One region of the Luteibacter sp. P4_D7_3 genome, then DNA from elsewhere that is predicted to be linked to it. Evidence: predicted binding sites of a transcription regulator. Region 1 holds the regulator's gene; each other region holds the start of a gene.
What was found. The regulator HrcA, encoded in region 1, represses chaperone genes, less so after heat shock. The targets are predictions, from matches to a motif close to TTNGCACTCNNNNNNNNNGAGTGCNAA.

Region 1 (2,497 bases):
CGGGCAGGCCGGTGAGGTCGAATTCCGCGGCGAGCTCGGCGCGGTCGCTGCCCGAACGCACCATGCCGCTGTCGGCGCGGGCGCCGGCCAGGAGCATGAGGGCGTCCACGAGCAGGGACTTGCCGGCGCCGGTCTCGCCGCTGACCACGGTGAGCCCTGGCCCGAAGGCAATCTCGGCTTCTTCGACGACGGCGAACTGGCGGACGTAGAGCGAGGTGAGCATGGCTACCGATGGCGGCGGATGGAATCGCGCCGATTGTAGCGGGAGGCGCGTCGCAGAAGCCGAGACTTGCAACAGGAGCGTCGAGACCTTATTGATAGCCGGACGAACCAACCCTCCGGCCCGCCCACGCGCATGAATCCGTTTTCCGGTCACGACATCGATGCACGCGCGCGCCGGCTGCTGCGTACCCTGATCTCTCAATACCTGTCAGACGGTGAGCCGGTCGGCTCACGCACGCTGGCGAAGTCGTCGGGCCTGGAAGTCAGCCCCGCGACCATCCGCAACATCATGGCCGACCTCGAAGAGGCCGGGCTGGTCTCCTCGCCGCATACCTCGGCCGGAAGAATCCCCACCCCGCGCGGCCTGCGCCTGTTCGTCGACAGCCTCCTCGAGCTCAAGCCGCTGCCGCGCGACGAGATGGCCCGCCTGCAGGGTGGCCTGCCGCCGCACCAGACGACCACGCGCGACCTGCTTGGCAACGTCTCACACCTGCTATCGGCCATGACCCACTTCGCCGGCGTGGTTACCGTGCCGCGTCAGGGCGACTTTCCGCTACGGCATATCGATTTCGTCAATTTGCCCGATGCGCGGGTGCTGGTGATCCTGGTTTTCTCGGATAACCAGGTGCAGAACCGCGTGGTCCAGCTGGCCCGGCCCCTCGAATCGGCGGAGCTGGAGCAGGCGGCCAACTACCTCAATGCCCAGTTCGCCGGCTTCCGGCTGGCGGATATCCGCGCGCATCTGGCCACCGAGTTGCGCGAGGCCGGCGGCGAACTCAATCGCCTGCTCACCGGCGTGGTCGAACTGGCCACCGCTTCGTTCAGCTCCGACGAGGACGCTGACGATGTGTTGGTCAGTGGCCAGACCAACCTGATGGGTTATTCCGAGCTGGCCGATATCGAGCGGCTCCGCGACCTTTTCGACGCTTTCCAGCAGAAGCGAGACCTGCTTCAGCTCATGGAAATGTGCGTCAAAGCCCCTGGCGTACGCTTGTTCATCGGCGAGGAGTCCGGTTTTTCGGCCCTCGACGGTTGCAGCATCGTCACCGCCACCTACGGCACGCAGGGCCGCATGCTGGGCGCGATCGGAGTTATTGGACCGACGCGTATGGCATATGAGCGCGTGATTCCGGTGGTACAAGCCACCGCCTCACTGCTTAGCGACGCCTTGAATCGCGCCGCGGCGACCTCATAAACCGCCACGGGAGGCGGGTTTAGTATTTCCCGCGAATGTTCGACCCTTCCTCGGAGGGGTCGGTACGCTGACATTTGGAGCAAGTAATGCAAAACAACGATCCCCACGTGCCGGATCCGGCGCAGGACGGCGGTGTGGCCGACAACGGCGTCAATGCCGAGATCGAGGCCCTGAACATCAAGCTGGCCGCGATGGAAACCGAACTGGCCCAGGCGCGCGAGACGGTGCTGCGCGAAAAGGCGGAGATCGAGAACCAGCGCCGCCGTATGCAGCGCGATATCGACCAGGCCCGCCGCTTCGCCAACGAGAAGCTGCTCGGTGAGCTTCTGCCGGTGTACGACGGCATCGCCCTGGGCCTGGCCAATCAGGCCGCGGATGCGAAGACCCTGCGCGAAGGTCTGGATATGTCGCTGAAGCAGCTGGAGAAGGTCACCCAGGCGAACGGACTTTCCGTGGTCGATCCGCTGCACCAGCCGTTCAATCCGGCGCACCACCAGGCCATCAGCTCGGTCGATTCGAACGAGCACGCGCCCAACACCGTTGTCGCCGTGGTCCAGAAGGGCTTCGTGCTCAACGACCGTCTGCTGCGTCCGGCGCTCGTCGCCGTGGTGCGCGACAACTGAACAGCTTCACCAAAGATATTGAATCGATGGGGGTTACCCCCATTTTCCAACACAGTCGCGGCCGCGGGGGCCGCATGAAATTCGGAGCAACGTGACTATGGGCAAGATCATCGGTATCGACCTCGGTACAACCAACTCCTGCGTAGCAGTGATGGAAGGTTCGACCGCACGCGTCATCGAGAATGCAGAGGGCGATCGCACCACGCCGTCCATCGTGGCTTTCACCAAGGACAACGAAGTCCTCGTGGGCGCGCCGGCCAAGCGCCAGAGCGTGACCAATCCCAAGAACACCTTCTACGCCGTCAAGCGCCTCATCGGCCGCAAGTTCACCGACGCGGAAGTCCAGAAAGACCTGAAGCTGGTCCCCTACGGCATCGTCGCGCATGACAACGGCGACGCCTGGGTGCAGACCGCCGACGGCAAGAAGATGGCGCCGCAGGAGATCTCCTCGAAGGTG
Region 2 (8,271 bases), on a different contig from region 1:
GGTATCGGCGATATCGATACGCGCGTCACCCGTCGGGTCGGTACTGGCCACCAGGCGGACAGCACCGCCGTCGGGCGTGAACTTGATGGCGTTGCCGACGAGATTGGCGAAGGCTTCGAACATCAACTGCGGGTCACCGCGCAGTGGCGGCAGCCGGCCCACCTCGAGTTCGAACACCTGGCTGCGGTCTTCAGCCAGCGGGGCGTAGAACTCGTGGACGTTGCGGAGGACGTCGCCCAGATCGAGCGTTTCAAAACACGCGCTGCGCTGGCGGTCTTCGAGTTCAGAAACCCTTAGCAGGGCGCGGAAGCGTGACAGCACGGTGTCGATCTCGGCCACGCAGGCGTCCAGCTGGTCGCCTTCCGGCTTGCCGTCGAACTGCTGCTGCAAGCGATGGAGACGCGTGCGCATCCGGGTGAGCGGGGTGCGGAGATCGTGGGCGATGTTGTCGGTGACGCCCTTCACTTCGCCCAGCAGGCGTTCGATCTCACCCAGTGTCGTGTTCACGGTGGATGCGAGAAGGTCGACCTCGTCGCCGCCACGTGTCACGGGCAGGCGCACGCTGAGGTCGCCCTCGCGGATCGGCTCCATCGCCTGCTGGATCGCACGAATGCGACGCGCGGGTCCACGGGCGATGAGGATGCCGCCGAGTACACCGGGGATGAGGGTCAGAGAAAGCCCCCAGAGCAGGCCACGGCGAATGATCGCGCCTACGCCGTCGATCGTCGTGCTCTCCTTGGCCACGACCAGCCGATCGCCATTGGGCAGCACGCGCGTGACGCCACGAGCGCGCGTGGGCGTATTGCGCTTGGGATCCACGAGGCTCGCGCGTATCGACTGGACCATGTCTTCGTCGGTGAGCTCGGCCGGCACACTTTCGATGTTGCCGGCGATGCGCCTGCCCTGCGGGTCGAACAGGCCGACCCACATGTAGCCCTGGACATCGATCTGGCTGGCCGCCTCCACCGTCGCGGGGAGCCGGCGCGGATCGGAGGTTTCCAGATAGTGGATGCGCGCGGCGAGCATGCCGTCGACGACGTTGGACAGGTAGCGCGAGGCTTCCCACTGGACGACGCCCAGCAGCACCACGCACCAGATGGCGAAAAGCGCGCCGTAGATCAGGATCAGGCGCGACGTGGCGGAACGCCAGGCATCAATCAGCGGGCGCAATGACATACCCCGAGCCGCGCACCGTACGGATGAGCGGCACCTGGCCGGCGCCGTCGATCTTTCGACGGAGGCGGCCGATATGGACGTCGATCACGTTGGTACCCGGATCGAAATGAAAACCCCACACGTGCTCGAAGATCATCTGGCGCGTGACCACCTGGCCGGCGTTGCGCATCAGGAATTCGAGCAGGCGGAATTCGGTAGGTAACAGGGTCAGCGGCTGTCCATTGCGCAGCGCGTTGTGACGCACAAGGTCGAGCTCGAGATCGGAAACCCGCAGCCGGTTGCTGTTTGCATTGGGTTGCCGACGGCGCAGCAGTACTTCCGCGCGTGCGGCCAGTTCGTCCGGCGAGAAAGGCTTGGTCAGGTAATCGTCGCCGCCGGCGCGCAGGCCGCGGACGCGTTCGTCCACATCGGACAAGGCGCTGATCATCAGCACGGGCGTGTCCACGGAGCGCTCGCGAAGAGCAAGCACCACGTCGATCCCGTCCATGCCCGGAAGCATGCGGTCGAGGGTGATGATGTCGAAGCCATCTTCAAGGGCACGCGCGAGACCGTCGCGCCCATTGGCCACCCACTCGGCCGTTAGGCCGTGCGCACCCAGCTCCGCGACGATGTCGCGAGCGGTGACTTCATCATCTTCGATGACCAGTGCCCTGGGCATCCTCTGCACTCCGTAGGGGGAACAACGGAAAACGGCCCCACCAGGGGGGCCGTTCCGGATCTTACGCCCAACGACGCACTCAGGCGGCGATGGCGACGCGCATCTTTTTCATGGCGTTCGCTTCGATCTGGCGGATGCGTTCGGCGGAAACACCGTATTCATCGGCAAGATCCTGCAGCGTGGCCTTGTTGTCTTCAGCCAGCCAGCGGCGCTGGATGATGTCACGCGAGCGGGCATCCAGGTTGCCGAGCGCCGAGGACAGCGCGCCCATCTGGTTCTTGCTCGCGTCTTCTTCGGCAAGGTTGTCGTACGGATCCGCACCTTCGTCGACAAGAAAGGCGGCCGGGGCCGGCTTGTCATCGTCATCGGCGTCGGCTGGAGCCTCGAAACCAACGTCACGGCCGGACAGGCGCGATTCCATCTCGCGAACCGTCGCCTCGGGCACGCCCAGGTCCTGGGCAACCACGCGGACTTCCTCGGCATTCATCCAACCCAGGCGCTTCTTGCTCTTGCGCAGGTTGAAGAACAGCTTGCGCTGGGCCTTGGTCGTAGCGACCTTCACGATGCGCCAGTTACGCAGGATAAATTCGTGCATTTCGGCACGGATCCAATGCACCGCAAAGCTGACCAGACGAACGCCCTGATCCGGGTCGAAGCGCTTCACGGCCTTCATCAGGCCAATATTGCCTTCCTGGATGAGGTCCGAGAGCTGCAGGCCGTAGCCGTTGTAGCCACGAGCCACATGGACCACGAAACGCAGGTGGGACATAACGAGCTGCTTGGCGGCGTCGAGATCGGCGTCGTCACGGAAGCGGCGCGCCAGCGACTGCTCCTCGTCAAGGCTGAGCACCGGGATGCGATGGACCGCCGAGATGTAGGAATCCAGACTGCCAACGACGCTCGGGAGCCCGTAGTTACGGGTGGCGAGGACCTGAGACATGTGTGGAACCTCCTGAAAACTGGTGTGCAGATTAGCAGTCCCGAAGCGAGAGTGCTAAGCCATGCCGAAGTTCATATCGGTTAACTGTACGCTATGGTACAGAAATACCCCTGGCATGTCCAGAGGGGGTCCAAAGGGATTCAGGAGGCAGACGGTTCCCCTGCCGCGGAGGGCGCGGCAGCAGGGTCGTCGACGAGGCTATGTAGCCGTCGTGCCTACAGTTATTGGGGCCGAGGGCTGGCTTTAAAGGGGCGTCGTCCCGCCTAGGCTCGGGACATGGCACTGCGTTTTTCCCCTCGAGCCGGCACCCTGGCGATCTGTCGATTCCCATCGCCGGGCACTGCAGTGGGCGCCGAGATGGTGAAGGCTCGGCCCGTTATGGAGAGAGAAGACGGGGGATCGTTGGGCCAAGTGCGACATGGTGACCACCGTCAGTCTCGAGCGGCTCAGCATGGCCGACGCGCGTCATCACGATGGGAGGCTCAGATACCGTTCCGCCGAGATCGATGCACAGACGCTACACCGCATCCGGCAAGCACTTGCTTATATCTTCGAAGTTTTCTGAAAAATCGAAGTATCGATCGCTGGGTCGTTGACCCGAAACCCGTGGACATCTAACTTTGCACCCGTCAGTCGGTTCGCCCGACCTCAAGACCTCGGTGAGACCTTCGGGTGGCAGCCGCGGCAGGCCGAATGCGCGATGACAAGCGCCTCGGATCCTAAACTGGCCCGCGAGCTTCGGCTCGCGGGCTTTGTCACTTCTGCAGAATGCTTTCTTCAGAGCTCGGAGCGCGGCGGCAGCGACCAGTCTATCGGCGCTTCACCCCGTGATTCGAGGTACGCATTCGCTTTGGCGAAGTGGCCACAACCAAGGAAGCCGCGATGCGCGGATAGCGGCGACGGATGCACGCTGCGCAGGATCAGATGGCGATTGCCGTCGATCAGCTGGCCCTTCTTCTGCGCATGACTTCCCCACAGTAGGAATACGAGTCCCTCGCGCTGGCGATTCAATGCATCGATCGCCACGTCGGTGAAACCTTCCCAGCCCTTGCCTTGATGCGAGGCGGCCTGTGCCGCTTCCACGGTGAGCACGGCGTTGAGCAGGAGCACTCCGCGGTCGGCCCACGGCGTCAGGCATCCATGTTCGGGGCGCGGAATACCGAGGCTACCCTCAATCTCCTTGAACATGTTCTGCAGCGACGGCGGCACGCGCACGCCCGGGCGCACCGAAAAGCTCAAGCCGTGCGCCTGACCGGGGCCGTGATACGGATCCTGCCCGAGGATGACTACGCGCACCTTGTCGAAGGGCGTGTGCTCGAAGGCATTGAAGATGTCCGGCCCAGGTGGATAGATGTCTTTGCCGTGCGCTTTTTCCTCACGCAGGAACTGGGACAGCGCCAGCATCTCCGGCCGATCAAGGTAGTCGCCGATCCGCTGCTTCCACGAGGCTTCCAGTCGCACGCGCTCGTTCAACCGGCAGCCCTTTCGCGAAGGTGCAGCGCAACGCGCAGCTGGAAGAGGAGCTTCGTGATCAGCAGCTTCTCCTCGACAGGTTTCTCGACGAGATCGTTGGCGCCGGCGCGCAGCAGCGCGGCCTGGTTCGCCGGATTCTCGTCACCGGTCATGATCAGGGTGGGCAGCTGCCCCTTCCCGTAGCCGAATTCGTTGCGAATGCACTCGACGAGATCCCCACCGGTGAGTTCTCCCTTGAGGCTCACGTCGGTCAACACGATGTCGGCGCCCACCTCACCACGCGACCTGGCTTCATGCAGGTACGCGATGGCATCTTCGGCACTGATCACGTGACGGACGGTGAGTCCGTACTTCTCCATCATGCGACGCGTGGCCAATGCGACCACGCGACTGTCCTCGACGTACAACACGTCGCCCTCGGCACCGCCTTCGGGCCGAACATAGCCACGAATGAATTCCGCGAGCGCGCCGAAACCCAGCGACTTGTCGAAGTAGTCGGTGACGAACTCACCCAACTCGCGCTTGTGCAGGCGCGCTTCGACGTCGCCCGAGACGACGACGATAGGCATGTAGATCTGCGGAGCGGACTCGCGAACGAAACGGGCGACGTCGAGGCCATCCATATCCGGCAGGCGCAGGGCGACAGTGACGAAATCGAAGACGCCGCGTTGCAGTTCGGACTGCGCTTCGGCGCCCGTGGCCACGCCGATGATCTCGACACCCGGCACTTCGGCCGCGACCACGCGCGAAATCAGCTGGCGAACGACTTTGGAGCCGTCGACCAACAGGATTCGCGGCGCAGCGCCGGCGACACCCGAACCGATGTGAGATCCCACCCCTGTCTCCCCTTCAGGCCATCGCCGCGCGGCGAATTTGCCGAGCGCTGACGAGCCGCGCGCCCAGCCACCCAAGCAACGCCGAAGCGAAGGGTACCGAAAGCAGCAGCCATGCGGGGAGTCCGCCGAAACTGACACTGCCGTCGTAGGCAGCAGTGAGGCGCCCCACTGGACCGGCCATGGCCAGTTCGAGGACGACAGCCAGGACCACGGCCAGTATCCCCGCGAGCAAGCCGAGCCAGATGCCTGCATAAAGATAGGGTCGACGAACGAAGGGGCGACTGGCGCCGATGAGGAGCAGCACGCCGATTTCGGCGCTACGGCTCTGGATATCCACACGAATGGTGTTACCGACCACCAGGAGAGCGGCAATACCCAGGAGCAGGGCCAGCAGGGAAACCGCCCGGCTTCCCACGCCGAGAAGCGCATCGAGGCGCTGTCGCCAGGCGCCCGTGTCCTGGACCATGTCGACACCCGGTGTCGCCTTCATGGCCTCGACCAGGCGGTCGACCTGCTCGACCGGCAGACCCGGCTTCGGCTGCACCGATAGAACGTACGGGAGCGGATTCACATCGAGCGACTGCAGCGATCCGGAGAACCCCTGCACTTCCGCCAGCTCGTCGAGGCCATCCTTCGGCGTGCGCACGACGATTTCGGCGACCTCGGGGCGACCACGCAGGGCCGAGGCGGCGGTCTCCGCCATGGCACCGTTCTGCCCGGGCTTCATGAACGCACTGATGGATTGGTTCCGGCCGAGGGCATCGCCCATCCGCTGAACATTGCCCAGCAGCAGGTAGAAGGCCAACGGCAGGGCCAGCGCCACGCCCATGACGGCGACCGTCAGCAAGGTGCCAAGCGGCCGGGCACCCAGGCGACGCAGGCTGATAGACAGGCTCCACACGTGGTGCTCGCGCCAGGCGCTCACGTGACGAGGGCCGCTGCGACGCGTCTTTTCCGGCTCGGGCTGACGGCGCTGTTCGCGAACGGCGTTCATACCACCTCCGTGGCGGGGACATCGGCAACCAGCTTGCCGTGGTCGAGGACGACGACGCGTTTTTTCATTCGCTTGATCAGCATGAGGTCGTGGCTGGCGACAAGAACCGCGGTCCCGACCTGCTGGAATTCGGCGAACAGACCCATGATTTCCATGGCCAGCTGCGGATCGAGGTTGCCTGTCGGTTCATCGGCAATGAGCACGGCGGGCTTGGCCACGATGGCGCGGGCGATGCCGACGCGCTGCTGCTCGCCCGTGGAAAGGGAACCGGGCAGCTGCTTCTCATAGCTGAGCAGGCCGACCTTCTCCAGGGCCGCGCGCACGCGACGCCCACGGTCGGCCGGCGCCACGCCGGCGATCACCAATGGCAGTTCCACATTGGCAAAGACGGTGCGATCCATCAGCAGCCGGTGGTCCTGGAAAACCATGCCCAGCTTGCGACGGATGCGCGGGATATCGGAGGGACGGACGGTATTGAGCTTCTGGCCGTCGAGGGTGACGACGCCGTTGGTCGGGCGCTCGATCATGGCCAACAGCTTGAGCAGGGTGCTCTTGCCCGCGCCGGAGTGACCGGTGACAAAGGCCATCTCGCCGGCTTCGACACTGAACGACACATCGGTAAGGGCCTGGTGATCGCCCTCGTACCGTTTACTCACCAGATCGAAACCGATCACCGCGTTACCCGTTGGCCCGTTGAACCCCAGAGGATAAGGGAAGTGGTGTGGGTTTTGCGGTGGCTGGGTCGCGCTTCGCGCTGATCGCCGATAAATCGGCTCCTACAGGGCCGTCGCCGCTGAAGCGGCTCCCACAAGAAGCCCCGAAACCCCGGGGGCCTGCGCTCGCCCGGGGGCCCGCGCTCTGTGCAGGAGCCGATTCATCGGCGAGCTCTTAGCTACCGCCGAACAGACGACCGATGCGGCGGAAGAAACCCACCTTTTCCTGGCCGCCCGAGGCAACCGGAGCCGGGCCGCTGGCCGACGGACGGTTAGCCGCCACCTGACGCGACGGGCGGCGGTTCGGATTGCCCTGCCCCTCGGCGGTCTGGCGCGGCGCTGCAGAGCCGTTCGGCTTTTCACCCTGAACGTTCGTCGGGGTGCCGCCAGCACCGTTGCCATTCTCGGCGCCCTCGCGGGCACCGCGACCACGGCCACCGCGACGGCGACGCTTCTTCGGTGCGCCATCGGCGGCCATAGCCTCTGCAGCGGCCGGGAGATCGGCGACCGTCTCGGCGACGACAACCGTCTTCATCGGCACTTCGACAGGCGCGGCGCCGGTGGCGACGACGGGCGCGTCGGGACGGGGCGTGCGCGGACGGCGTTCGGCGCTGCCCGAACGCTCGCGGCTGCCGGAGCGCTCACCGGACCGCGGACCGCCACGGCCGCCATCACGGCTGCCACTGCGGCCACCCTTCTCTGGCGGCGCGCCGCGGGTCGGGATGTGGCCGTCGTTGTCGTTCGGATCGTCGATTTCGTCCTGCACGCCGTCGGCGCGCGGGCGCGGGGCGGGCATCACCAGCATCCGGGCCTCGATGGAGGCGGTCGGAATCTTTTGGTTGATGTAGGTCTCGATGTCCGGCAGGCCCATGGCGTACAGGTCGCAGGCGAAGCTGACCGCATCACCCTCGGCGCCCAGGCGCGCGGTACGGCCGATGCGGTGGACGTAGTCCTCGGCATCCTGCGGCAGGTCGTAGTTGAACACGTGGCTGACGGCCGGGATGTGCAGGCCGCGGGCGGCCACGTCGGTCGCGACGAGCAGGTCGATCTGGCCGTCCTGGAAGCGCTGCAGCAGCTTCTGGCGCTTCACCTGCGGCACGTCGCCGGAGATGGCGCCGACGCGGAAGTTGTGGCGCTTGAGACGGTCCGTGACACGCTCGGCCGCGGCCTTGGTGTTGACGAAGATGATGCTGCGCTCGGTCTTGCTCTCCTCGAGCAGGTTGAGCAGCAGCGGCAGCTTCTCTTCCTTGGAAGGGAAGTAGACGACCTGGCGCACACGGTCGGCGGTGACATTCTCCGTCTCCACGACCATCTTCTCGGCCTCGTGCATGTGCTCGTAGGCGAGCTCCAGCACGCGATGGCTGAGGGTGGCGGAGAACAGCAGCACCTGGCGCTTTTCCCGGGCAGGCAGGCGACGGAAGATGAAGCGCACGTCCTTGATGAAGCCGAGATCGAACATGCGATCGGCTTCATCGATGACC
Region 3 (3,300 bases), on a different contig from region 1:
TGGCACGTCGCGCTCGCCGCAGGTTCGTGAGCGCGTAGGCGCAAGTTTTCCCGGAATTCGAGTCGTGCACGGCGACCCCTCTCTGGGTGTAGTCTCTGGTCTCGCACAAGCGGCACTTTTACCAAATTCATCAATCGCTTCCGACAGTCGATAAGCTAATTCGGCATATTCACAAACTGCTGGCTTTTGCTGCATTACATCGTTAGTTAATGGCGTCGACGTGGCCCACTTGGAAAAGCGGGGTCACGTCGACCGATGGAGGTTTAGTCGCGTGCGGGCGTCGCCTGCCGATGGATGTTGCGGGGGTACATATGGGAAGGGTTCGCGTTCGGATCAGGATGGGCAACGAATGGGGCGTTGCCGGGGCCACGCGTCGTGCCAATGACGCCGTCCCGCCGATGCAGGGAATAACCAACCGCAGGGAGGTAGGCGCATGACTCGCCCTTCCAACGTGCAGGGGCTGGAAGATTACGATCTGGTCACCCTGGGTGCGGCGCTCGGCATGTGCGAGGTCGATCTGTTGACCCTCAGCCCGGCCCGGCCCCGCGCATCGATCGCGTCGAAGACACACGACGGGGTCACCTACCTTACCGGGCATATCGATTTCGACGTGCGGGGCTCCCTGACCGTACCCGACGACGCGTGCATGCTCGTCTACCTCCACGAGACCGGAGAGCGCAGCTGGTGCCAGGGCGTCGGTGTCGAATCGGAAATGGGCGTGACGCTGCTGCGTGGCACCCCGACCGATTTCATGTTCGAGCGCGGCACGCGGTTCACCCTTGTGATGGCCCCTTACGCGCGCTTTCGCTCGYGGTTCATGGCCTCCGATCACGCCGACGTGGACATGGCCGCGCAACGACTTCGCCTGTTCTCGGTAACCTCCGAGCATCTCAAGCGCGCGTATCGGCAGATAAGCGAACGCGTGCATGAAACCGAAGACATGGCATTCGGACCCGTCGAGGACCTTCTCGACGAGCATATCCGGGTGGCCCTCGGATCCTCGTCCGAAGAGAGACCGGTGGCATCGCGCGGAAGACGCGCGCACTACCAGGTCATGCGCCGCGCGGAACGTTTCATGCGAGCCAATCTCCGTCGGGATATCTATTCCCAGGAGCTATGCCAGGCCGCGGGAGCCAGCGAACGTGGCTTACGTTACGCCTTCGACGACCTGCTCGGCATTCCGCCGAACCGGTACCTCGCCATGCTTCGACTTTGCACGGCGCATCGCAGTCTGGTCACGGCAGAAGCCGGACGGCGTTCGGTCAAGTCCGTCGCGCTCAGCTGCGGTATGTGGGACCTCTCGCGCTTCGCTGAGAAGTATCGCAGCGTGTTCGGCGAGCAGCCGCGTGAAACGCTCATTCGCAGTGCGCCGGCTGATGATCTGGCGGCGGCCGAAGAATTCGAAGGTTGGTAAGCATCACCGCACAGGGACGTGCCGTTTACGATTAGCCCGTTGCCGCAATTGATCAACGGGAGACTCGTTCACCTCCTCTAATCGAGATCTCCACGTCAACCGCGGCGTGAGAGTCCGATCAGGAGAGATGCTGTGATTCACGACGCCGCGCAGACCCAGTCAGGGGTGCTCGAACCCGGATCGGACAACTTCGGGTTGCCTTCGAGGCCTCGTAGAGGTATTGGTAGTACAGGTCACGTACTGCCAGTCATGCCGAAACGATTCGAGATACGTCTTATTGCTCCCTCCGGTTACGCAGAAGATCGCGCCGCCTGCCAGCGAGGTATTGAACGCCTGCAGGCCGCGGGCCACACGGTTCTCGGCGCTCACGTCGTGGACCGGGTGTCCCTGCGCTTCGCTGGCAGCGATGCCGAGCGCGCGGCGGATATCAACCAGCTCGCCGACCCGGATCGGCCCTTGCCGGACGTGGTCATGGCCATTCACGGTGGCTACGGCRCCATCGCGCTGCTGGAACACCTCGATTACGCGGGCCTGGCGGCCCGGTTCTCAGAAAGTTCGTGCGTCATGGTCGGCCATGGCGACTTCACGGTGATCCAGTGCGCTCTGTATGCGCGCAGCGGGATCGGATCGCTCTTCGGCCCCATGCTGGTCCAGGACTTCGGCGCGGGGTACCTGCGCGAGAACACCTGGCGTCACTTCTGGCAAACCCTGCAGTCGCCCCGGACCGACATCACCTGGGCGTGTCCCGAAGGGCAGACGGATCTGCATACCGAGGGCACGTTATGGGGTGGAAACCTATCGGCGCTCTGCAGCCTGATCGGTACGCCTTATATGCCGGCGATCGACGACGGCATCCTTTACCTCGAGGAGACGGGCGAGCAGGCCTACCGTGTCGAAAGGATGCTGTATGAGCTGGCGTTGAGCGGCGTTCTCGCCCGCCAACGGGCCATCATCCTCGGCGGTCTCGGTGGGCAACGCGTCAGCGAGTACGACAATGGCTATGACATCGAGCACGCGCTCGAGCGGTTCGCGAGCGCTTGCGGTACGCCTATCGTCCGGGGTCTGGCGTTTGGCCACAAACAGGATAAATGGACCCTGCCGTTCGGCGCTCGCGCCGTGCTGGACGTCGCGGACGGCACTGCCGAACTGATCGTGAGCGGGTATCCCTTCAAGGCCTGATCGGGACAAGGCGGTCTGTCAGAAGATCTGACGCGACCGCCGACCCTGAGGCGGAGGAATGGTCGCGCTCAGCCGAGCGCGGTGACCTGCGTGGCGCCGATCACGCCGATGAAAACGATCGAAAGCATCCAGAAGCGTGCCGGGTCGCGCCACACGCACACGCCCAGGCAGACGATGCCCAGGACGCAGGAAACGATGCCGGCCGCATGCAGGCCGAGTGTGATCAGTGACGGGTCGGAACCACCCGTGGCGATCATCATCGGTCTGAAAATGGCGTACCAGGCGAGCACGAGGCAGGCGCCACCGACGATGCCGAGCAGCCAGTTGGCGGGATGATTCTTCGGCAGCATATTGATACCGAGATAGATCGCTAGAACAACGACAGCGAAAACGACGAGCAACAAGGCCATGCGTTAACCCCTTTGTCTTTGTCGTGGCTCGCGGTCCCCACCGCTAGAGCCAACCGCCCGAGCATGGACTATCGAGGCGGCGAGGTCATGCTGCGGCGCGGAAGGGGGTTTCGTCGGGGAATCCGGCGTTTCGTCGGAAACGCGTCGAAGGACGGCTCCGCGCCATCGTATGCTCCCCGGCAATCCAGCATCGGAGCCATTGCGATGGCCAGCCTCAAATTCCTCGGTCGTATCGTCATAGCGTGGTTCGCGGCCTGGTGCATGCTGCTTGTGTTGTTCGGCATGTTCGACTGGCAC

Region 2: a site for HrcA is predicted at 2,806-2,832, ahead of rpoH (RNA polymerase sigma factor RpoH). Genes of this name have one in related genera too.
Region 3: a site for HrcA is predicted at 1,635-1,661, ahead of AC1DSN_RS19075 (LD-carboxypeptidase). Genes of this name have one in related genera too.

What each region holds. Positions count from the first base shown of each region.
Region 1 is NZ_JBFUIT010000320.1:1,920-4,416, reverse strand. It holds partial or broken gene AC1DSN_RS18955 (AAA family ATPase) at 1-223, opposite strand, end outside; gene hrcA (heat-inducible transcriptional repressor HrcA) at 356-1,417, shown strand; gene grpE (nucleotide exchange factor GrpE) at 1,504-2,040, shown strand; gene dnaK (molecular chaperone DnaK) at 2,138-2,497, shown strand, end outside.
Region 2 is NZ_JBFUIT010000065.1:6,114-14,384, forward strand. It holds gene AC1DSN_RS08605 (sensor histidine kinase) at 1-1,176, opposite strand, end outside; gene AC1DSN_RS08610 (response regulator transcription factor) at 1,154-1,834, opposite strand; gene rpoH (RNA polymerase sigma factor RpoH) at 1,914-2,774, opposite strand; gene ung (uracil-DNA glycosylase) at 3,552-4,235, opposite strand; gene AC1DSN_RS08625 (response regulator) at 4,244-5,083, opposite strand; gene ftsX (permease-like cell division protein FtsX) at 5,097-6,077, opposite strand; gene ftsE (cell division ATP-binding protein FtsE) at 6,074-6,751, opposite strand; gene AC1DSN_RS08640 (DEAD/DEAH box helicase) at 6,966-8,271, opposite strand, start outside.
Region 3 is NZ_JBFUIT010000325.1:895-4,194, forward strand. It holds partial or broken gene AC1DSN_RS19065 (Hsp70 family protein) at 1-154, shown strand, start outside; gene AC1DSN_RS19070 (helix-turn-helix domain-containing protein) at 434-1,414, shown strand; gene AC1DSN_RS19075 (LD-carboxypeptidase) at 1,664-2,593, shown strand; gene AC1DSN_RS19080 (hypothetical protein) at 2,662-3,003, opposite strand; partial or broken gene AC1DSN_RS19085 (hypothetical protein) at 3,208-3,300, shown strand, end outside.